Regions from separate parts of the Novosphingobium resinovorum genome, predicted to be linked through region 3. Evidence: riboswitches for the same ligand, from Rfam matches in the RefSeq annotation. Region 3 holds a riboswitch; each other region holds the start of a gene.

The links. Region 3 has a riboswitch for cobalamin ahead of BES08_RS09035 (TonB-dependent receptor plug domain-containing protein). Riboswitches for the same ligand answer to the same signal wherever they lie in the genome.
Region 1: it holds a riboswitch for cobalamin, as region 3 does, so the genes downstream of both, BES08_RS24490 (TonB-dependent receptor) here and BES08_RS09035 (TonB-dependent receptor plug domain-containing protein) in region 3, are expected to answer to the same signal.
Region 2: it holds a riboswitch for cobalamin, as region 3 does, so the genes downstream of both, cobW (cobalamin biosynthesis protein CobW) here and BES08_RS09035 (TonB-dependent receptor plug domain-containing protein) in region 3, are expected to answer to the same signal.

The regions. Positions count from the first base shown of each region.
Region 1 is NZ_CP017076.1:1,630,807-1,638,269, forward strand. Features, by position in the region: gene BES08_RS24480 (PepSY-associated TM helix domain-containing protein) at 1-1,385, opposite strand, end outside; gene BES08_RS24485 (hypothetical protein) at 1,382-1,675, opposite strand; gene BES08_RS24490 (TonB-dependent receptor) at 1,678-3,828, opposite strand; cobalamin riboswitch at 4,017-4,258, opposite strand; gene BES08_RS24495 (hypothetical protein) at 4,405-4,704, shown strand; gene BES08_RS24500 (sulfotransferase family protein) at 4,816-5,961, shown strand; gene BES08_RS24505 (AraC family transcriptional regulator) at 6,071-7,129, opposite strand; gene pcaF (3-oxoadipyl-CoA thiolase) at 7,294-7,463, opposite strand, start outside.
Region 2 is NZ_CP017075.1:1,483,790-1,491,252, reverse strand. Features, by position in the region: gene cobN (cobaltochelatase subunit CobN) at 1-1,951, opposite strand, end outside; gene cobW (cobalamin biosynthesis protein CobW) at 2,184-3,233, opposite strand; cobalamin riboswitch at 3,418-3,659, opposite strand; gene fahA (fumarylacetoacetase) at 3,699-5,003, opposite strand; gene BES08_RS06805 (sensor histidine kinase) at 5,151-6,452, opposite strand; gene BES08_RS06800 (Dabb family protein) at 6,739-7,374, shown strand; gene BES08_RS06795 (putative quinol monooxygenase) at 7,391-7,463, shown strand, end outside.
Region 3 is NZ_CP017075.1:1,943,076-1,950,538, forward strand. Features, by position in the region: gene BES08_RS09020 (ABC transporter ATP-binding protein) at 1-721, opposite strand, end outside; gene BES08_RS09025 (FecCD family ABC transporter permease) at 718-1,683, opposite strand; gene BES08_RS09030 (ABC transporter substrate-binding protein) at 1,680-2,693, opposite strand; gene BES08_RS09035 (TonB-dependent receptor plug domain-containing protein) at 2,837-4,699, opposite strand; cobalamin riboswitch at 4,806-4,997, opposite strand; gene BES08_RS09040 (cell wall hydrolase) at 5,285-6,463, shown strand; gene BES08_RS09045 (hypothetical protein) at 6,614-6,958, shown strand; gene mdh (malate dehydrogenase) at 7,416-7,463, shown strand, end outside.

The DNA of each region.
Region 1 (7,463 bases), on a different replicon from region 3:
AGCGCGCTCGTTACCGGGAGCGACAGGCACAGCAGGGCGGCGAGCTGCAGTTGTTCGCCCCATGCCCGGCCCCAGGGGCGTAGACCGGCATGGATCAGGGATGCCAGCCAGGCCAGGAAGTAGACCGAGGCCGCCATGGCGCGCCTGTCATCCATGCCCGGGGCCAGCAGCCGTTCGCCGTGGAGATAGGCCGCGCAGGCGATCACGTTACCGGCTACGGCGGCGACGGTGATCCGGCTCGCCATGGCCTGAAACGGCGACATCGTCTTGCGGGCGCGCTTTTCGGTGAACAGGATCAGTCCTGCCGCGACCATCGCGGCGCTGGCAAGGCCGGTGAGGAAATAGAGCCACCGCGCGGCCGCGCCGCCCCACTCGATGAAGTGCAGCCCGGCAAGGAACGCCTGCGTCTCCCTTGCGGGTGAGCGCTTCACCAGCACGCGCAGCAGCTTGCCGTCGGAGCCTGCGAAGTCCACGCGGTCGGGGAAGTTGGCGATGCGGTCGTCGCGCTGGCGCCAGATCTCGACCACGGCATCGGCGCGGTCGGGCTGGCTGACATAGATGTTCACGGCAGGTCCGCCGCCCCATGCCCGTTCGGCGCGGGGCAACAGCGCGGCCAGATCGACGGTGCGGCGGGGCGCGCCCGGCGGCCGGTCGCCGTCGATGCCGCGGTCGATGTAGAGCGATTGCGCGGCGGCGGTCTGGTAGGCTTTCACATCGCCGCCGTTCAGCATGGCGACCCCGGCGGGAATGTAGGCGTAATAGATCAGGACGAGGCCGGTATAGGCCATCATGACGTGGAACGGCAGCGGCAGCACGGAGAGCACGTTGTGCGCGTCCATCCACGCCCGCTGGCGCGAGGCCCCGGCGCGGAAGGTAAAGAAATCCCGGAATATCCGCTTGTGGATGATCACGCCGCTGATCGAGGCGGCGAGCATGGCGAGGCCCGCCGCACCGACGATCAGGAAGCCCAGCTGGCTGGACTTGCGATCGATCCCCAGCGTGTAGTGATAGCGCATGAAGAAGAACCCCGCGTCCATGTCGCGCGGGATGCGGGCGCCGGTCTGCGGGTCGAGCCGGTGCGTGGTGGCCTTGCCCGCGCGGTCGGTCCAGACGAGGCGGAGCACCGGCTCGCGCGGGGTGGGGATGACGATGCGCCACTGCCGTGCATCGGGCGCGACGCGGGTGAGGTACGCGCGGCCCATTCGCACCGCATGGGTGCGGTCGATGGTGACGGGAGAGCGCAGTTCGGGCGTCGTCCAGAGATTGATCTCGGTGTAGAACACCGCCAGCGATCCCGTCAGCAGGACGCCGAACAGCACCCAGCCCAGCAGCAGCCCGCACCAGGTATGAAGCCAGCCCATCGACTGGCGCAGGGTGTCCTTCACCGCCCCAGCCCCAGCAGCAGGCCCATGGGCAGCGCCGTGCCCAGGAGCAGTTCGCACCAGATGCGCGTGACGCTGCGGACCGCGAAGGCCCGCAGGATCACCGCGACGAACACCATGAAGGCAAGGCAGGTGGCGAGGATGTTGGCGTCAACGCCGTCCATCGGCAGCACGCGTACGGCTGCGCCGATCCACGCGTAGCACAGCGCGTAGGCGCCGACGGTGGCCGCCAACACGCGCGCGGCGATGGCGCGCCAGTTCGGCTCTCGCCCTGGTTTCGGCCTCCCCGCCACGGTCAGAACCGCTGCTCGAAGGTGACCGCGACGCTGCGCGGCTCACCCAGGACCCACTGCGAGGTGGAGTAGCTGTTCTGGACGTAGATCCTGTCGAAGACGTTGCGCAAGTTGAGCGTCACGCTCGTCTTCTCGGCAAGGTCGTAGCGGGCCGAAGCATCGACCAGCGTATAGGCCGGGATGCGCCGGGTATTGGCGGCGTCGGAGTATCGCTTGCCGACATACCGCAGGCCCGCGTCCAGATGCAGCGGCTGCACCGGCCGCCATGACAGCCACAGGTTGGCCGCCTTTTCCGCGACGCCGATGGGCATGTTGCCGTCCCGGCTGACCAGCGCGGTGCCGACCAGTTCGTCGAAGTCGTCGTACCGCGCGTTCAGGATCGTGCCGTTGGCGAGCACGCTGAAGTCCTTCGTCACCGCCAGTCCGAACGAGGCCTCGACGCCGTAGGAAGATTGCTGTCCGACCTGCACCGACACGGTGGGATCGTTGGCGGATCGGGTCAGGATCTTCTTCTTGACGATGCGATAGCCTGACAGCGTGAACTCGCCGCGTCCGTCCAGGAAGGTCGCCTTGACCCCGGCCTCCCACTGGCGCCCGGTGGAAACGTCGAAGGTGGTCTGCGCCAGCGTCGCCGTGAGGAACGCCGTCACCGGGTCCGCCGCCGCCGAATACTGCGCATAGAGCGAGATCGTGTCGCTGGGGTTGTAGACCAGCCCCGTGCGCCAGCTGGTGCTCGGATAGCGGGCGGTGTAGTCCGCCGCCGGATCGAGGGCATCGTGCCGCTCGGTCTTCGGGCGATCGTAGCGCAGCCCCGTCACCAGCGAGAGCCGGTCGGACAGCGAGAGCCGGCTTTCGCCGAACAGCGCCCATTGCTGCACATCGGTCTTGTACTTGTAGCGGGTGCCGAATGTGCCGTCGAGGAACGTGCCCGGCGTATAGTCGTAAGGATCGACGAGGTCGAAGCGGCTGTTGGGCGAACTGTCGGTGCGCAGCAGCGAGCCGGTGTTGTACTCGCCGCCCAGGCTCAGGCGGTGGTCCATGCCAAGCAGCGTATGATCGAACACCGCGTTGAAGCGGTCGCCCCACTGTTTCGTCTTGTAGACAATCTCCAGATAGCTCGAGCGGCGGATCTGGTCGCCGGACCAGGCATAGCCCTCGGCATTGCGCCAGTGCTTGAAGCCGGTGAGGTAGTAGGCGACGTTGGTGATCGTCACCCCCTCGGCCGGTGTCCATTCGGCCTTGGCCTGGGTCCAGGCATCGTCGAAACGCAGCGAGCGGTCGGCGATGTTGTAGTTCTTCTTGCGGATTTCGCGCACCAGTTTGCCGTCTCGCAGCGGAGTGCCGTACCAGATCGTCGGGTCGAGGTCGGCGCGGTCGTGCGTCAGCGTCAGCACGAGGTCGTCGCGCGCCTGCCAGCGCAGCGCCGCCGAAAGCGCAAGACTGCGCGATTGCCCGCGCTCCATCCACCCGTCCGAACGGTTGTAGCTGAGATCGACGCGGTACGAGAGCCTGTCTCCGATCGGCCCGCCGATCCCGCCCGCCGCCGCATAAGTATCGAATGAACCGCCGCTGAGACGGACCTCGCCTTCGAACTGCTCGGTATTGGGCTTCTTGCGCACGACGTTGATCGCGCCGCCGATGCCGCCCTCTCCATAGAGGACCGAGGCCGCACCGCGCAGGACCTCGATCCGCTCGGCCATCCACGGGTCGGCGGGGAAGGTCTGCGTGGTCGTCGTGTAGACGCGCATCCCGTCGTAGAGCTGCATCACCGAGGTGTAGCCGGTGAACCCGCGCGAACTCAGCGAGTAACCGAAGGCCGAGCTGTTGTTGATGAGCCCCGGCGCGCGCGCGGCTGCGGCAACCACGGTGCGGTCGCCCAGGCTGCGGATCATCTCCCTGGTGATGACGTCGACGCTGGCCGGCGTCTGCATCGGCGTGAGGCCGAGGCGGCTGGAGGCGTCGGCCTGCTGGCCGAGTTGCAGGACACCCGCCTTGCGCGCGGTGACGACGATATTGCCCGCATCCGTGTTATTGGCATTCTCCGGCGCCGTCTCGGCGGCTTCCTGCGCCTGCGCCGAAGTCGCGGACATGCCAAGCATGCAGAATGACGCGCCCGAAGCGATCAGGCCGGAAAGAAGCGATCTCGTATTCATGTTGTAACCCCCGTTGCGTTTCCCAGTCGAACGGACAGGTTCCCGCGAGAGGGGTGTCCCCCCGCACGGGTGCAGCGGCGGAATCCGGGCGCGAACGAGCGACCGGCGAAACCCACCGTTGCGGCCTGGCCGCAAGTTCGTCGCTCAGACGGAGTACACCGTGCCGCGGCCATCCCCTGGACCAAGGCAAGAGCGACCGGACGCTGGCAGGTCTCCTGGCTTACGGGTCGTCACGCGATGCACGGCCTTCCCAGGCCTCGCAGGAGTTAGCGTCCGGCCCAGTGGCTGCGGCAGGGCACATTGGCCTGCCGCGATATGCATCGCGCTCACCGCTTACAGTTGCAGGGACAGCCTCGGCTTCGAGGGGTAGCCCCTCTCACCGCGTTCCCTTTTAAGCCCCTTTCGGAAGGCACCAACGCGATCGTGTCCCCCTTTTCGGAGGGACGGGCGGGGGATTATTCGCTGCGCGCACGATTTGCAAGCCGTTCGCGTGGGGCCTTCCGAAAGCCCGTCCTGCGAGTTTTCGGTTGCAACCTTGCTTTTCATTTTGGGCAACCCGTGCAATTTGCGGTGCCGATGACTGATCCACGACTCACCCTGATGGAAGCCATAGCCACGCGAAAGTTCGTGACGGCGCGTTACAACGGCAACACGATCACGCTTGCCCCGCACATGCTGTTCGAAAGGCACGGCGATCTTGTCGTCAGTGCCATGAACCCCGCGAAGGCACGCCGCAGCGACGAGGAGCCGGGTCTCGGCCAGTTCAAGCTGGCGGGCCTCTCGTCGATGGAACTGCTGAACGAGCACTTCGAGCCTCTGCCCTCCTACGACGGTACGCCCCCGCGCAGCGACGATTCCCTGATCCTTTCGGTCTGATCGCCCGATATCGCCAAGGTGATCGGCGGGTAGCTTCTAAAGTGTGCCCCATGTCTTCATGATCCCCTCCGAACGCCGCGCGATGACGCGGCACGGGATGAGGGAGAAGACATGCAGGCGCAGGACATCGTCGCAGCGGCAAGCGAACGGACCGGATTGAGCGACTTCGGCGATCCCGCGATCCTCGAAGGGCTTGGCGTGTTGCTGAAGTCCTACGAGGACGAAGCCAGATTCACCGAAGCGGGCATGGCGCGATCGGTCGATGCACTGGTGGCCGCGATGGCGAACCGGATGCGCGTGGAGGACTGGCTGGCGCGCCACCCCGAACTTCTGGAGCGCCCGGTCGAGAAGCCGCTGTTTGTCTTCGGCCTTCCGCGTACCGGCACCACGCTGGCGATCAACCTGCTGGAAGCCGACCCGGCGCGCCGCGCGTTCCTGCGCTGGGAAGCGTTCGATTCGGTGCCGCCGCCGCTGGTGCAGGAACTTCACGCCGGTCCCCGTCACGATGCCTGCCAGACGCGAACGCTGCAGGGGCTGAAGTACGCGCCGCAGATCGCCGCGATCCATTACGAGGAGGCCGACAGCCCGACCGAGTGCCAGTTCGCCATGGCGCCGTCGTTCTGCGCGCAGCTCTACGATTCCCAGGCGGACATTCCGGGCTACCACCGCTGGTTCCTGGACGAGGCCGACTACGCGCCCGCCTTCCGCTACGAAAAGCGGCTGCTGCAGCTGCTTCAGGCCAATGCCCCGGGGCGCTGGACGCTCAAGAACCCCTGGCACCCGTTGTTCCTCGATGCCCTGACGGCCGAGTTTCCTGACGCGCAACTGGTCATGACGCACCGCGATCCGGTCGAAGTGCTGGGCTCGGCCTGCAGCCTCGTCAAGGAAGTGCGGCGGATGTACAGCGATCAGGTCGATCTTCGGGCCATCGGAGAGAATCTGTTGGAGACGTTCGACCTGATGATCGCGCGGTCGAACGCCTTTCGTGCGAAGCACGGGCACGATGCGATCTTCGACGTGCAGTATCGCGATCTGGTGCGCGACCCGCTCGCCACGGCGCAGGGCATCTACGAAAGGTTCGACGAGCCTTTCACGCCGCAAGCCCGCGCAGCCATGGAAGCCTACCTGGCTGCAAACCCCAAGGGCAAGCACGGCAAGCACGAATATGACCTGGCCGAATTCGGCCTCAGCCGCGAAGGCGTCCGCGAGCACTTTCGCGACTATATCGAGCAGTACGAGATCGCGGTGCGGGCGTGATCGATACGGGTGAAGGCATCGTCACCTGACCCTGCTTCGTCATCCCCGCGAAGGCGGGGACCCATCTGACGATCGTGCAACAGGCGCCGTCAGGAGATGGGTTCCCACTTCACGGTAATGACGGTGATATGTTGGAGACGGATGCGCGTAGGCTGCGCAACTGCGTGGGCGACTGGCCGAACCAGCGCCTGCAGCTGCGGGAGAATACTGCCTGTTCCGCGAACCCCAGCTTCTCGGAAATGCCGCGGAAATCGATACCGGTCTGCTGCAGGTAGTACAGCGCCAGATCGCGGCGGACATCGTCCTTGACCGCCTGGAAGCTGGTGCCCTCCTGCTTCAGTCGCCGACGCAGGGTCCGGTGATGAATGGCGAGGGTGCGGGCGATTTCGGCACTGCCGCAGTCGTCCCGGGTCAGCTTGCGCAGGATCAGCCCGCGCACTTCGGCGTCCACGGGTGGACGCTGCTTCGGGAAAGTCCTCTCGATGTAGGCGACCAGATCGCTGCGGACCTGCGCGTTCTGGGTGAGCACCGGGGTGGCAAGGTCCCGGTCGGAGAACGTGATCCCGTCTGCGGGCTCGCCGAAGTGCACGTCGCAGCCGAAGTAGCGGCGATATTCGGCCGGTCGCGACACGGGTTCATGCCGAAAATGGATACTGCGCGCGCGGGCATAGTCGCCGGTCATCTCCATCGCCTCGAGATGGCCGACCAGCAGAATCTGTTCGATGGCCTGAATACGGTCGCGGCTGGTTTCGAGAAGCAGTTCGTGCCCGGCAAAGATGGTGCCCTCTTCAGGCTCGGGTCGCAGCCACACACGCGCGGCGCGGCTGTGAGCGTTCGTATGGGCACTGGCGAAGCGCAGGGCGTCTCCGAATGTCTTCGAATTGCGCATGGTATTGCCCAGCGGCCCGAAAATCGCGCCGCCGCGTTGCCGCAACGCCAGCCGCATTCCGAAATCGGGACAGTTCAGGCGATCTGCGGCAAGCGCCAGTAACCGGATCGCCTGCGGATAAGTCAGCTCCGCAGCGTCGTCGCGAAAGTCCTTTGCTGCCATTCCGACCAGTGGCAGCAGTTCGCCGACATCGCCGCCGAGGGATTGCACCAGTTCCGGGAAATGGCGCAGCAGCGGAATGTTGAGCTTCGAAAACTCGGCATCGGCGATCAGCGGCATCGGCAGGTCCTTCGCACCGCCGGCAGCGTGCGGTGATCGGAGGCGTCCGGCGTAAGCGATCCGCCTCTGCGGCTATGGCTGCATCGCCTGTCCACATCGGTCAAGGGACAGGCAGGCCGCCCGGGCGATCATCGAGGATACGCGGGCGGGCCGGCCGAGCGGCGTCAGACCCTCTCGACCGCCAGCGCCAGTCCCATGCCGACACCGATGCACAGCGTTGCGAGGCCGCGCCTGCCGCCGGTCTTCTCCAGCTGGTGCACGAGGCTCATGGCGATGCGCGCGCCCGACATGCCCAGCGGATGACCCAGTGCGATGGCGCCGCCGTTGGGGTTCA
Region 2 (7,463 bases), 460 kb from region 3:
TGATGTCGCGCCGCAGCCGCTCCAGACGGCGCGGGTCCATCCCGGCGGCGAGGTAGTATTCGTCCACCAGCGCTTCGAGGTGCTTGAGCGGCCCGTAGCTTTCGGCGCGGGTGAGGGGCGGGGGCAGGTGGTCGACGATCACCGCGCCGATGCGGCGCTTGGCCTGCGTGCCCTCGCCGGGGTCGTTGACGATGAAGGGGTAGAGCTGCGGCAGCGGCCCGGCGCAGATCTCGGGGAAGCACTCGGCCGAGAGCGAGATCGCCTTGCCGGGCAGCCATTCGAGATTGCCGTGCTTGCCCACATGCACCAGCGCTTGCGCGCCGAACCGCCGCCCCAGCCAGACGTGGAAGGCGAGGTAGGCGTGCGGCGGCGGCAGCGCCGGGTCGTGGTAGGTTTCCTTGGCGTCGATGTTGTACCCCCGCGCCGGTTGCACGGCGACGCAGACATTGCCGAAGCGGTGGACTGCCAGCCGGAACGCGCCGTCCTTCACGAAGGGATCGGCAGAGGGCGCACCCCAGCGCTCCAGCATCTTCTTGCGTGCGCTTTCGGGCACTCCGGCGAAGGCGGCTTCGTAGTCGGCCAGCGGCAGCGAAATCTCGCCGGGTCGATCCAGTGATGTGAGGTCGTTGGTCACCCCGCCGGTCATCAGCCGCATCAGCGCCTGCCCGTCCTCGGGCGCGCCGCCGGTATCGTATCCGGCGGCACGAAGGCTGGAGAGGATCGAGGCCGCGCTGGCGGGCGTGTCGAGGCCGACGCCATTGCCGATCCGCCCGTCGCGGTTGGGATAGTTGGCGAGCACCAGCGCCACCTTGCGCTGCGCGGGCACGGTACGGCGCAGGCTCGCCCAGTTGGCGGCGAGGTCTGCTACGAAGGCCACGCGATCGGGCGCGACGCGGGGGACGACGATGCCGCACTTCGTCACTTCGTCGAAGCGTTCGGCGGCCTTGAAGGCGACGGCGCGGGTGAACAGGCGGCCGTCGAGTTCGGGAAGCGCCACGTTCATCGCCAGATCGCGCGGGCCGAGGCCGCGTGCGGCGGCCTGCCAGTCCGCTTCCTCGACACCCGCGAAAGCGACCTGCAGGATCGGGCAGTCGGCGCGTTCGAGAACCCCGCCGACGCGCGGCTCGCCCGAGGACGAGGAGGCGAAGCTGGTGGCATTGACGATCACGTCGGGCGCGATCTCGGCCATCAGGCCGCCGAGCCAGTCGATGGCGAAAGGCTCTCGCAGCGCGCGGACATGGACGGCGGCGACGTTGAACCCGCGCATTTGCAATGCGGCGACCATCGCGTCCACGGCGTCGAGCGTGCCCGCGATCATCAGCGCGCGGTAGAATACCAGCAGCACGACAGGGGCGTCGGGGCGCCATGATGCGCGCAAGTCGGCCAAGCTCGGCCGATCCACGCCTTGCAGGTAGAGCCCGGCGTCGGCCACCGGCACCGGATCGTCCGGCTGGCCGCAGTCCGCGCCGATCAGCCTTGCGGCGGTGCGCAGGAACGACAGGGCATTGGCGCTGCCGCCCTGCCGCAGGTAGTCGCGGAGGTGCTCGACCGTCTCGGCGGGGAGGGTGGAGGCGACCGTCAGCGTCGGATCATCCTCACGCCCGTCGGCGATGGCGGCGAAGGCGATGCCCTTCTCGCGGGCGATCAGCGCGATTTCGTCGATGCCGTAGGGCCAGTAGCTCTTGCCGCCGAGCAGCACCACGCAGACGAATTTTGCGTGGGCGATCACCTTCTCGACGTAAAGGTCGACCGAATACGGGTGCCGCAACTGCAGCAGGTTGGCGAGGCGGACGCTCGGCGCGCCCTCCGGCAGCCCTGCCGCCGCTTTGGCGAAGCAGGCGAGTTCGCTGTCCGCCACCGTCAGGATGACGACGTCGCCCGGCGGCTGGTCGAGGTCGATCGCCTCCTCGCCGTTGGAGATCGTGCCCGGGGTGGCGGAAAGCAGGTGCATCAGGCGGCGCTCGCCGGGCTGACGGCAGTGCGAACCGCCCTGGATTGCTTCACCCGCTGCGCGGGTTCGCAATGACGGAGGAGGGGGGGAAGCCGCAGATCTTCGTTCAACGCCGGTTCGCCTCCCCACCGCTCGTCATTGCGAGCGCAGCGAAGCAATCCAGGGCGGTTTGCGCGGCTCTGGATTGCCGCGCTACGCTCGCAATGACGAAGGTTGGGGTACATGGTTGTGCTTACGCCGGGACCGAACCTAGCACACCCGCCAGCGCGGCTTCGATGGCCGCGCGGTCCAGCCCCTTCTGGCCGATCACCACCAACTGCGTGCGGCGGGGCTCTTCGGCCTTCCAGGCGCGGTCGAAGAAGTGCTGGATGCGCGGGCCGACGCCCTGCAGGACGAGGCGGCTGGGCTTGCCCGCCAGCGCGACCATGCCCTTCACGCGCAGCACGTCGTGCGCGGCGATCTGTTCCTTCAGGCCTACCAGCAGCGCGTCGATATCGGCCACTTCGCCGCCGTTCAGGATGAAGGTGTCGAAGTCGTCATGGTCGTGATCGTCGTCGAGGCCGTCGATATGCGACTTGCGGCTGTCGAGGTCGTCCTCGGCCGCCGCGACGATGCCGAGCAGCGCGGCGATGTCGACCGCGCCGTGGTCCGCGCGCACGATCTTGACGCCGGGGCGCGTCTCGGCGGCGACGGTCTTCTCGACTTCGGCCAGCACGGCCGCATCGACGAGGTCGGTCTTGTTGAGCACCACCATGTCGGCGCAGCCCAACTGTTCCTCGAACAGTTCCTCGAGCGGGCTGTCGTGGTCGAGGTTGGGATCGGCGGCGCGGGCGGCGGCAAGTGCCTCTTCGTCCGTAGCGAAGCGACCGGCGGCGACGGCATCGGCGTCGATCAGGGCGATCACGCCGTCCACTGTCGCGCGGGTGCGGATGTCCGGCCACTGGAAGGCCTTGACCAGTGGCTTGGGCAGCGCGAGGCCCGACGTCTCGATGATGATGTGGTCGGGCGGGGTCTCGCGGTCGAGCAGCTTCTGCATCGTCGGCAGGAAGTCGTCGGCCACGGTGCAGCAGATACAGCCGTTGGCGAGTTCAAGGATATCGTCCTCGGGGCAGGCCTCGTCATTGCAGCCCTTGACCAGTTCGCTGTCGACGCCGACGTCGCCGAACTCGTTGATGACGAGGGCGAGGCGGCGGCCCTTGGCGTTCTGCAAAAGGTGGCGGATCAGCGTGGTCTTGCCCGCGCCGAGGAAGCCGGTGATGACGGTGGTGGGTACTTTGCTCAAGGGTCTCACTCCCGCGCCGGCGACTTCTCGCGGCGGGGCGTACCGGCGCTTTCGCGCCGGCGCGGGGCAGGGGCGACGGACAGGCGCGAAGACGCCCGGCGACCTGCTCCGCCGCGGCCCCGGGCCGCATGCGTGTCGTCGCTCAGACGGTGAACCGTGCCGCGGCCATCCCCTGGACCAAGGCAAGAGCGACCAGACGCCGGCAGGTCTCCTGGCTCGCGGGTCACAGCTTGATGCACGGCCTTCCCGAAGCCTCGCATGTCGCAGCGTCCGGCCTCAGTGGCTGCCCGTCCCGCTGGGGACAGGCGATGTGCATCGCGCTCGCCGCTTACAGTTGCAGGGACAGCTGCGGATTCGAACGGCGAACCGTTCCCACCGCCTTCCCTTTTAAGCCCCTTGCGGGGCACCGGCGCGATCTTGTTCCCGGCGGATACCGGGAGGCAGGGGTGGGCGCAAGTGTTGGTTTCAGCGTGCCGGAAGGATGCGGGCGCGGCATTCTCCGAAACCGATGGAAACGAAGCCGTCAGCGGCGGCGGTGGCGGTGATGGAGATTTCGTCGCCGTCCTCCAGGAACGTGCGGGTCTCGCCACTGGCCAAGGTGAGGGGCGACTTGCCGCCCTGCGACAATTCCATGAGGCTGCCGAAACCCTCTCGCTCGGGAGCGGAAATCGTGCCGGTGCCGAGCAGGTCGCCGGGCGTCAGGTTGCAGCCGTTGGATGCATGGTGCGCGACCATCTGGTTCACCGTCCAGTACATGTTGGTCGCCGGGCCGTGGCTGAGGCGATGGGGCGGAAGCCCGGCCTTGCGCATGGCCTGCGTGGTCAGGTGGACCTGCAGCATGACGCCCAGCGCGCCGTGGGCCTGATCATCCGCGTCAGACAGATAGGGCAGGGGCTGCGGGTCGCCTTCCGGTCGGGGCGGCTGGGCCGCGCGGAAGGGCGCGAGGGCTTCGGGCGTGACGACCCATGGCGAAATCGTCGAGTGGAAGTTCTTCGACAGGAACGGGCCGAGCGGCTGGTATTCCCACCCCTGCACATCGCGCGCGGACCAGTCGTTGAGCAGGCAAAAACCGGCGATATGCTGCGCAGCATCGGTGATCGGCACGGGCTCGCCGAGGTCGTTGCCGCTGCCGATCCAGACGCCCATCTCCAGTTCGTAGTCGAGCCTTGCAGTCGGCGCGAAGATCGGCGCATCGGCCTCGGGCGGCTTGCGCTGGCCGGTGGGTCGCACGACCGGTACGCCCGAGGGACGGATCGAGGACGCGCGGCCGTGATAGCCGATCGGCACGTGCTTGTAGTTGGGCAGCAGCGGGTTGTCCGGGCGGAACTGGCGGCCGATGTTGTTGGCGTGATGGATACCGACATAGAAGTCGGTGTAGTCGCCGATGCGCGTGGGCAGGTGCAGCATGCAGGCTTCGACCGGGTGCAGCATGGGCTCGATGACCGGCCGCCTGGCTTCGTCGCAGAGCAGGTCGGAGAGGGCATGGCGCAGGGCGCGGCGGTCTTGCGCGGGAATGGCCAGCAGGCGGGCCATGCTGGCGTCGCTGCAGATTTCTGTGAGGTTCAGCGGGATGAGTCGTGCCGCCGCCAGCGCGCCGAGGTCGAGGATCCGGTCGCCGATTGCCACGCCGATCCGAGTTCCCGGCGTTTCAGCCATCGAGAACACACCGAAGGCCAGGTTCTGGACCGGGAAATCGCGGTGGCCGTCGGCGCTTTCGACCCAGCTTTTGCGCGCAGGGTCATGGGTTTCGTCGATGGTCCACCAGTTCACAGGTCGCTCTCCATATTCTCTCGTCGTCCCGGACTTGATCCGGGACCGCTGGCCTTGAACAGTCCACCTTTCGATGAGCGCAGACCAGCAAGGTCGCATCTAAAGACCGCCAGCGGTCCCGGATCAAGTCCGGGACGACGATCTTCGTCAACCCATCGGCGGCTGGGGCACGTCCAGGCGCGCGATCAGGCCGCCTTCGGGCGCGGCGGCGAAGGAGAGCTGGCCGTCGAAGCGCGCCATCAGCCGGTGCGCGGTCGGGATGCCGAGGCCGAAGCCCTTGGTGTCCCGCGCCCGCGCCGCGTCGAGGCGGAAGAACGGGTCGAGGATCGCCTCGAAATAGGCGGAAGGGATGCCCGGCCCGGAATCGGCGATCTCGATGCGCCAGTGCCCTTCGTGGCGGATCACCGCGACCTGAGCCTCGCCGCCGAACTGGATGGCGTTCTCCACCAGCGCCGCCAGCGCCAGTTCCACCGGCTCGCGGAAGGTCCGGGCGAGGGTGGGGACGGAGGCGTCGAAGCGGGCGCGCGTCCCGTAAGGATGCAGCACGTGCGCAACCACTTCGGTGAGGTCCAGCGTCTCGGGCTCGGCGTCGAGATGCTGCGCGCGCAGGAAGCGCTGCAGCGAGGCGAGCAGGGCCTCCATCTCGTCCACGCTTGCAAGGATCACCCCGCCCAGTTCGGCATCGTCGATGAGTTCCGCCGCGACCTTCTGGCGCGAGAGCGGCGTGCGCAAGTCGTGGCTGATCGCCTCGAACGACCTGGCCTGATCCTGCAGCAGCCGCGCGATGCGCTCCTGCATGAGGTTCATGGAGTGTGCGAGCTGGCGCAAGTCCGGGGTGCCACCCTCGGCGATGACCACTTGCCGGCCCCGACCGATGGCGTCGGCGGCATCGCTCATGCGGCGCAGCGGGCGGGTCAGCACGTGCAGCGCGGCGAGGCCGATGGCGAGAAAGGCCACCGTCGTCGCAAGCGTCAGCACCGTCGCCCGCAGTGCTACCGGCCACATCGCGTTGATATCGCGCGAGCGGAAGTTGAGCCAGTGCCCGTCCGTCAGCCGGATCGCGCCGACGAGATCGCACTTGCCTCCCGGCGGTCCCTGCATGGCCAGCCGCAGCGAGCGCCCACCGAGCGAAGGCTCCCACTCGATGATGCGCCGCTCGATGCGGATAAGGGATTCGTCGGTCGTGGCGGTCGCCACGCTGGGCGCATTGCCGACGGCGGCGGCGAGGTGGCGCGTGCTCATGGTCGGCGCGGTCAGGCGCGGATCGGCGGAGTGGATGCGGTCGCTGACGACGAGCAGTTCGCCAATGCGGCGGGCGTGGTCCTCGTTCAGCGTCTGCCGGTCGATCGACTGGTAGAACACGAGGCTGGCAGCCAGTTGCAGCACGCCGAGCAGCATGAACACCAGTGCGACATAGACCGCGAAACGCGGCGCGAAGGGACGGGCCACCTCTTGATCCTCTCCTGCAGCATACCGCCCGGCCGCACGGTGCCGATATGCCTCTGCGGATTTTGCACACACCCGCCCGGCTCCCGCGTCAACTGGAGGAGGAGGTGTAGCAATGATTTGATACGCAATCGGACGGATGCGCAACGGTTGCCCGGAGGTAAGGAGCGCTTTTTGGCACCTGTTTTATCTGACAGGCATGGCCTGAAACCCGCCGCGCTAGTCTCTCTCCCGCAGCGCCGAGTCCCCGCGAACCAATCGCGGCGCGGGCGCGATAGGGGAGAGACCGATGATCCGTCACGTCGTGATGCTCAAGTTCAAGAAGGATGCCGATCCGGCCAAGATCGACCTCTTCATCGAGGAGGTGAAGAAATTGTCGCATCTCAACCGCGAGGTGCGTGACTACAGCCATGGCAAAGTCGTCCACACGCGCTTCCACTCGGGCGATTTCGACTTCGCCAACTGCTGCGACATCGACACTTACGAGGCCATGGAGCGCTACATGTCGCACTGGTCGCACTTGCGGATGACGCCGTTCCTGCCGGACATCCTCGAGAACATGATCTCGTTCGACTGGGAGATCGACTACCACGGACCCGAATTCGACGAGACGCTGGCCGCCGAGGAAGCCGAGCGCGAGAAGGCGCGCGTGCTCAGGGTGCACGAGGACCCGGCCAAGGCCTACGTCCCCGAAGTGCGCGGCCAGACGCGTGAGCGCGCGCGCGAGATGTGCGCGGCCGCCGGTGTCACGCTGTCGGAGGACGAGGAGGAGATCATCGGCTCGGTCTGGGCACCGAACCGGATCATGTTCGTCACTCCCGATGCCGGGACGGAAGTGCCGAAGGGCTCCGAAATCCGCATCGGCATCACCGGCGACTGGCTGACCGGCCCCGCCGTCCCCGGCGGCGATGCCCCCGCCTGGTAACGAGAGGAAGCCTCAAATGATCATTCTTGCCGGACACCTGAAGACCGCTCCCGAGCTCGTCGAAGACCTTGCCGCGACCTTGCGCGGGC
Region 3 (7,463 bases):
CCGGTTCGCCCAACCAGCGGGCCGGACAGCCCCAAACGTTCCGGATGACGTCTTCGGACAAGGCGTGGCCGGGCTCTCCGTCAGCAGCGATCCTTCCCTCGTGCAGCACCATGACGCGATCGGCGTAGTTCATCGCGGTTGCCAGGTCGTGCAGGACCAGCACCACGCCGCGGCCCTGGCGGCCTTGCTCGCGCAGGCGCCCCATCAATGCGAGCGCATGGCCGAGATCGAGATTGGCCAGCGGCTCGTCCGCCAGCAGCCAGGCCGGGCCAGTCGCCAGCACCCGCGCCATCAGCGCCCTCGCCCGCTCACCTCCCGACAACTGCGAGACGGGCCGTTTTCGGAATGCCTCGAGGTCCATCGTCGCGATCGCGGCATCGATCGCGGTCCGCCCACCGCCCGTACCTGTATCCTGCCAGGGCAGGCGGCCGAGCCCGACCAGCACTTCGACCGTGACGTCCCACGCCACTTCGGGGCTTTGCGGAAGATAGCCGATGCACTGCGCGCGTTCCCGCGGCGGCACCGCATGCATCACTCGCCCGCCCAGCGCGGCAACGCCGGTATCGGGCTCCACCAGTCCCGCCAGGCAGGACAGCAGCGTCGACTTGCCCGCGCCGTTCGGTCCGCAGATCGCAGTGACTTCCCCCGCATGGATGGTCATCGTCAGGTCGCGCAGCCGTCCCGCGATGCCGAGCCCCACCGTGTTCAGCGTCCCGGTCATGCCAGCCCCCGCCGCATGCGCAGCAGCAGCGCAAGGAAGAACGGCGCTCCGATCAGAGCCAGCGCAATCCCCAGCCGCAACTCTCCGCCCGCAAGCGGGAGGACGCGGCAGCCGGCATCGGCAACGAGCAGCAGGAGTGCCCCCGCCAGCGCGCTCGGCACCAGCAGCGAGGACGGCCGCCGGTCGGTCAGCGGCCGGACGAGATGCGGCACCATCAGTCCGACGAAGCCGATCACACCCGCCACCGCAACCGCCGCGCCCACCGTCAGGCCCACGCCCGCGATCATCAGCGCCTGTTGCCGCCTCGGCTCGAAGCCCAGCGAACGGGCCGCCGCCTCGCCCAGTGTGAGCGCGTCGAGCCCCCGCCCGGCCGCCAGCAGTACGCCGAGTCCCAGCAGCGTCAACGGCCCGGCAATGACGACCTCGCGCCACGAACGGTCGGCCAGCGCGCCCATCAGCCAGGTCACGATCTCGCTCATCGCGAACGGCGTGGGCGAAAGGCTGATCGCAAGGCTCGTCAGCGCCCCCGCCAGGCTGGAGATCATCAGCCCCGCCATCGTGAACAGTGCGACGCCCGCCTCACGCCCCGCGATCAACGCCAGCAGCGCCATCGCCCCGCCCGCGCCGACGAGAGCGAAGACCGGCAGCAGCCAGACCGACGCGGCATAGCCGGTCCAGAAGCTCAGCACTGCACCCAGCGCCGCGCCCGGCGCGATGCCGAACAGGCCCGGATCGGCGAGCGGATTGCGCAAGTAGCCCTGCATCGCCGCCCCCGCCCCGCCAAGTCCGGCGCCGACGATCAGCGCCAGCAACGCGCGCGGCAGGCGCAAGTACAGCAGGATAACCGAGGCATTGTGCGTGTCGGACGCAAAGGGATCGATCCACACTCGCCCCGCCAGCAGCGACAGCGGCACGGCGAGCGCGAGCAGGACGACGAGGATCGGAATCAGGCGGCAGTTCATGGATGAAGGTCTGCCGTTGTGCCGGGTGCTTCGACAAGCTCAGCATGAGCGGAGCTTGTGCGATTCCCCTCATCCCCGCTCACCCTGAGCTTGTCGAAGGGCCCGAGATGACCTCGGGACCTGGGGTTATCGAGAGATCGCCGCACTTGCGCGAACCGCGCCAGTGCCTTGGGCACGGTCGGCCCGCCGCACCAGATCAACGAACGGTCGAGCGGCGCGCGGATCATGCCCCGGACTTTGGCGAGAGCGGGATGACGCAGCATCCGGTCCTCCTCGCCGGCGGGCGAACCCACGGTGAAGACCACGCGCGGCGGATCGGCCACCACGCGTTCCAGCGGCAGGTAATCGGCCTGGGCAAGCCCGCGCGCGGCAGCGGCGTTGGCGAAGCCGGCGCGGCGCATGAGATCGGCGATCAGCGTGTGGTCGCCTGCGACGATGCCCCCGGATTCCCACAGCAGCGCCTGCACCGGCCGCACGCCGGTCGGCGGCTTGGCACGGGCGACGGCAGCCTCCATCCGCCCGGCCAGTTCCTCCCCTTCCGAACGATTGCCCGCCAGCTTCGCCAGCCGCCGCACTTGCGCGAGCGCTTCGGGAAGGTCGGCGGGAAGCGGCTCGAGCACGACCTCCAGCCCCATGTCGCGCAGGGCCTGCGCGGTGGCCGGCGGCGTGTAGCTGCTCGCCACCACGACATCGGGTTCCAGCGCGACGACATCCTCCACCGCATCCGACACTTCGGCGAACTGCGCGGCGCGGGCGAGATCCATCGAACTGGCCGAGGGATCGTGGCTGTAGTGGGAGATCGCCAGCAGTTGCCCCGGCGACGTCACCTCCGCCAGCACCGCATCGGTGCAGGGGTTGAGCGAAACGATGCGCGGCCGCACCGATCCCTCGACCGGCGGGTCCGACCAGGGTTGGCAGGCGGCGAGCGTCAGGAGCAGCGGGGTAACGGCAAGCCACCCGAAGCCCGCTTGCGCTCCCCCTCCCTCGTCATTGCGAGCGCAGCGAAGCAATCCAGCGCGGTTTACGCGCCCCTGGATTGCTTCGCTGCGCTCGCAATGACGAGGGGTCAGGGAAATATCGCGAGGAGGGCGGTCCACGGCCAGCGGTCCCGGAACAAGTCCGGGACGACGCCTGCCGGGAACCGCCCTTTCGCTCACATCTTCACGCGGATGCCGGCATAGGCCGAGCGCCCCGGCGTGCCGTACGTGCGCACCACTTCGTAATGCTCGTCGAACAGGTTCTCGACGCGGCCATAGACCTCGACATTGTGCGTCACCGCGAAGGCGCCGCGCAGGCCCACGACTACGTTGCCGCCGACGTACTGCGCGTTCGCGGTATCGTCGTAGCGCCCGCCGCCGACGCGCAGGTCCGCGCCCAGCTTCAGGCCGACCGCCCACGCCTTGTCGATGCTGGCGTAGAGGTTGCTCTTCGGACGACGCGCGAGCTGCGCGCCGGTGTCCTCGTTGACGGCGTCGAGGTAGGTATAGGCGAGGTTCACGTCGAAGCCCTGCCAGTCGGTCACCTGCATCCCCAGTTCCACACCCTGCGCCCGCGACCGGCCGACATTGTAGTAATTGAAGTTCGCAAGGTCGTAGTCGATCAGGTTCTTCGTCTTGCGATCGAAGTAGGTCACCGTGAAGCGGCCGGTCCCTTCGGCGAAAGGCTGCTCCAGCCCCACATCCCAGCTCTTCGACGTTTCGGGATCGAGCGCGCGGAAGCCCGCGTTGGTGTAGAGCTGGTAGAGCGACGGCGCCTTGAAGCCCTCGCCGTAGCTGGCCCGCAGGACCGGGGCGCTGTCACCGCCGCCGATCACCCAGGCGCCGTTGGCGGCGAAGGTCGTGCGGTCGCCGAAGTCCGAGTTGTCGTCGTAGCGCAGGCCGCCGTTCAGCGTCAGGCCGGCGAACGGACGCAGCGTCAGGTTGCCGAACAAGCTGTCGATGGTGGTCGAATCCTTCGAGCCGTAATTGTCGTCGAACTTCTGCTTCTCGGTCTCGCCGCCGACCAGCACGCTGGCCTCCTCTATGGGTGCGAAGCTGACCTGGCCCTCGAAGCGCTCGGTGCGGCCGTTGGTGGTGTAGGGGCCGAACACCGCGTCATCGGAGATGCGGCGCGTGTCGTTGATGCCATAGCCGACGCGCGCGTTCAGCCTTCCGTCGAGGCCCGCATAGCGCAGGTTCGCATAGCCCAGCGTATCGCGCTTCATCCCGACGTTGAGGGCATCGGCACCGGTGTTGTCGTAGTCGTAGTTCGCCTTGGTGTAGAACCCGCCCGCATCGGCCGAGAGGCCCGGCGCGAACTCGATCGAGGCGCGGGCATTGGCGCTCTTGCTCTCGAAGCCGTCCTTCTCGGTGGCGCCGCGGCGCTCGTTGAAGGCCGAGAAGCCGTCGCCCTTGAGCCAGTTGCCGCCCAGCGTCAGCCCGACCGGGCCGACGAGACCCGCCGCCGAGACACTCGCCTGCTTGCGGTCGCGCCAGCCATACTCGGCTTGGCCGCGCGCGGTCCACTGCTCGGTCGGGCGGGCGGTGATGAAGTTGATGACGCCGCCCACCGCGCGGCTGCCCCACAGCACGCCCGAGGAACCGCGCACGACCTCGACACGGTCGAACTGGCCGATCGGCAGCGCGCCGAAGTCGAAGCCGCCGCCGACGTCGCCGGGATCGTTGATGCGCACACCGTCGATCAGCACCAGCGACTGCGCGTTCTCGGCGCCGCGCACGAAGACGCTCGCGGGCTGGCCGAAACCGCCCGACTGCACGGTCGAGATGCCGGGGATGCGGGCAAGCACGTCAGTGGCGGTGGTCGCTTGCGTGCGCTCGATCTGGTCGCGGGTGACGACGCTGACGGACTGGCCGACCTGGGTGATCGGCGTCGGCTCACGGGTCGCGGTGACGGTGATGTCGGTGCGCGCCATCGCACGGTCGCCCGCCGCCATTTGCTCGCCGATCGCAACCGCGTCCTGCGCCATCGCGGGGGTGCTCACGGCAAGCGCGGTGCCGAGCAAAAACAGATACTTCATATGTCCTCCGAACCTTTGAACGTGCTTGTGCCGTTCACGGCGGAGGCATGCGCGCCTTCCTCATGGCGCGTCACACTCGCTGCACCCGGAAGAACCCCGTCCGGCTGCGGAACGACCGTCTCGGGCAGGTCTCCTGGCTCCCGGATCGTCAGTCGCGCCATCCGCCTTCCCGGCCCTCATACGGGCCAGTGGCATGGTGGAGGCGGCCTCCCCGGTCACAGTTGCGGGGGCAGCGCCGGTATTCGCACCCGGCTTCCCTCTTAGGCCCTTGCGGGCAACCCATGACGTAACCGCGCGGATAGTGCGGCATACAGGGGTTGGCAAGCATTCGTCGTCCCGGACTCGATCCGGGGCCGGTGGCGGTCTTTAGGCGCGAGCCATGGGCAAGGCGCCACGCCGCAAGGGCGGCCGTTCACGGCCAGCGGTCCCGGATCAAGTCCGGGACGACGAGGCGCAGCCAAATCTTAAGCCCTTAAGCGTACAGAGCGTGGCTGTACCGCAACGGGACGGCCCGGAATGCCCGGATGCGCGCGCACCGGGCACAGGCTAGGCCGGTGCTGCCGAATTGCGGCCGAAAGGAACCGAGTGAGCCCTGCCCCTTCCATTCCCGGACCAGACGCCGCCCCGGCGCCGGTGATGGATTCGCAAGGCGCTCCGTTCGAACGCCCGCGCGATTTCGTCGGCCGCTATCCGCGCCGCGCCCGCGGTGTCGGCCACCGCCCGGTCGTCCTGCGCCGCCGCTGGACTTTCGCCGTGACCGCGCTCGCCGCCGTCGCCCTTCCCGCCTTCGCCGCGCCGGAAGGCTGGGACAGCTTCGCCATCGCCGACGCCGCCTCGCAAGGCGCCGAAGCACTGCCCATGCCGTTCGAGCAGGCAGGCGCCAGCTTCCCCGGTTCGGCCTTCTATTACCTCGAAGCCGAGAAGGCCCCGCTTCAGGTCGGCGAAGGCATCCGCTCCGACGCCGACGACAGCGTCTCCGGCCCGCTGGCTACCGCGCGGCCGATCTACATCGACAACTCCGGCGTCGACCGCACCCGCGCGCTGCAGTGCATGACTGCCGCGATCTACTACGAAGCCGCGAGCGAGCCCGATGCGGGCCAGCGCGCGGTGGCGCAGGTCGTGCTCAACCGCATGGCCCACCCGGCTTATCCCAAGACCGTCTGCGGCGTCGTCTACGAGGGGTCGGAACGTTCGACAGGCTGCCAGTTCTCGTTCACCTGCGACGGCTCGCTCGCCCGTCGCCCGCAGCGCATGTTCTGGGACCGCGCCGAAAACGTCGCGCGCCAGGCGCTGGCAGGCTACGTCTACACGCCGATCGGCCTCGCCACGCATTATCATACTGTCCAGGTGCACCCCTACTGGGCGCCGAGCCTGCAGTACCTTTCCACCATCGGCGCGCACCGCTTCTACGCGCTGCGCGGCGCGGCGGGCAGCGCGGCGACGTTCCGCTTCGCCTACCTCGGCGGCGAGCCGATGGCCGCTCCGCATCGCCATGACGACAGCGCCGATGCCGCCGCTGCAGCAGCGGCGCTCGACCCGCTCGCCGTCCAGCGCGCATTCGGCACGGCCCAGCCCGTGAAGGCAGAGCCGGTCGCGCAGGCAACCAGCCCGACCATGCCCATCCAGCCCAGCCCCGCCTATTCCAGCGAAGTGCAGCAGCGCGGCGGGGATTCGCTCTATACCGCCCGGAATCTGCCGGGTTCGCAGGGCATCAAGGCCGAGTACGCAAACTCCGGCCGCTGGATCACCCAGCCCGCAAATTGAAGATAATCGATTGCAACGGAGGCACCCGGGGAATGTCCCTAGGTGGTATCGTCAAGACTTGAGAAACCACGTCCCTGCATGATGGGTTCATCGCTGCCGGGGTAGAGGGTTGATCCGTCGACACCCACCAAGAAGAGAGACTATCCGCCCATGACCATCCGCTTCGCCGCCGCCATGAACGGGACGATGCCGGCCATTGCCGGAGTGCTCTGCACCGGCGCGCCGCTGGGCGCGGTCAACGACAACGGCCCCCTTCTCCCGCGCCCTAGCCTGCGCTCCATCGAGAGCAAGCCTGCCGCCGAGATCGACGCCGGCATTGCCGAAGCCCTCATGCATTTCGCACGCCACGGCCTCTCCGCCGCCGAACAGGCCCGCGTCGAGGCCGAGGCCGCCCATGAACGCGGCGACACCGCCGCACGCGCCCGCTGGCTGAGCATATGCCGCCACCTCGACCGCCGCATGGCCGCCGCTCTGGCCAAGCGCCTCGCGAGTTGAACGCCTAATCCTCCCTGTCGCGAAGCGATGGGGAGGCGGCAGTCGCGAAGCGACTGACGGAGGGGTGGGTTGCAATCCCCCTCCACCACCGACTACGTCGGCGGTCCCCCTCCCCATCGCTTCGCGACAGGGAGGATGAGAGTTTCGACGAGTCGCACCCAAAGCGACTTGCGCTCGCCATATCCCCGTTCGATACCATCCCCAGCGCCGCTAAACCCTTTCGCAACATTGCCGACAGGTGAACAAACAGGCGACTTTCCGCCATTTCACCCCCTTTATTGCAATTGCGAACTATTATCAGATAAAAGCTGATGCAAAGACCCCTTTGCCGGTTGCAATGGTCTTCCAAGGGGCGTAGGGCCGCCCTCGCAAACACCGGCACCTGCCATTTGCGGGATTAGCGCAGGCCGCCTTGAAGTCCGAGAAATCCCGCCCTCGGGAAGGACACGAACGGATCATGGCTCGTAAGAAGATTGCCCTTATCGGCGCCGGCAACATCGGCGGT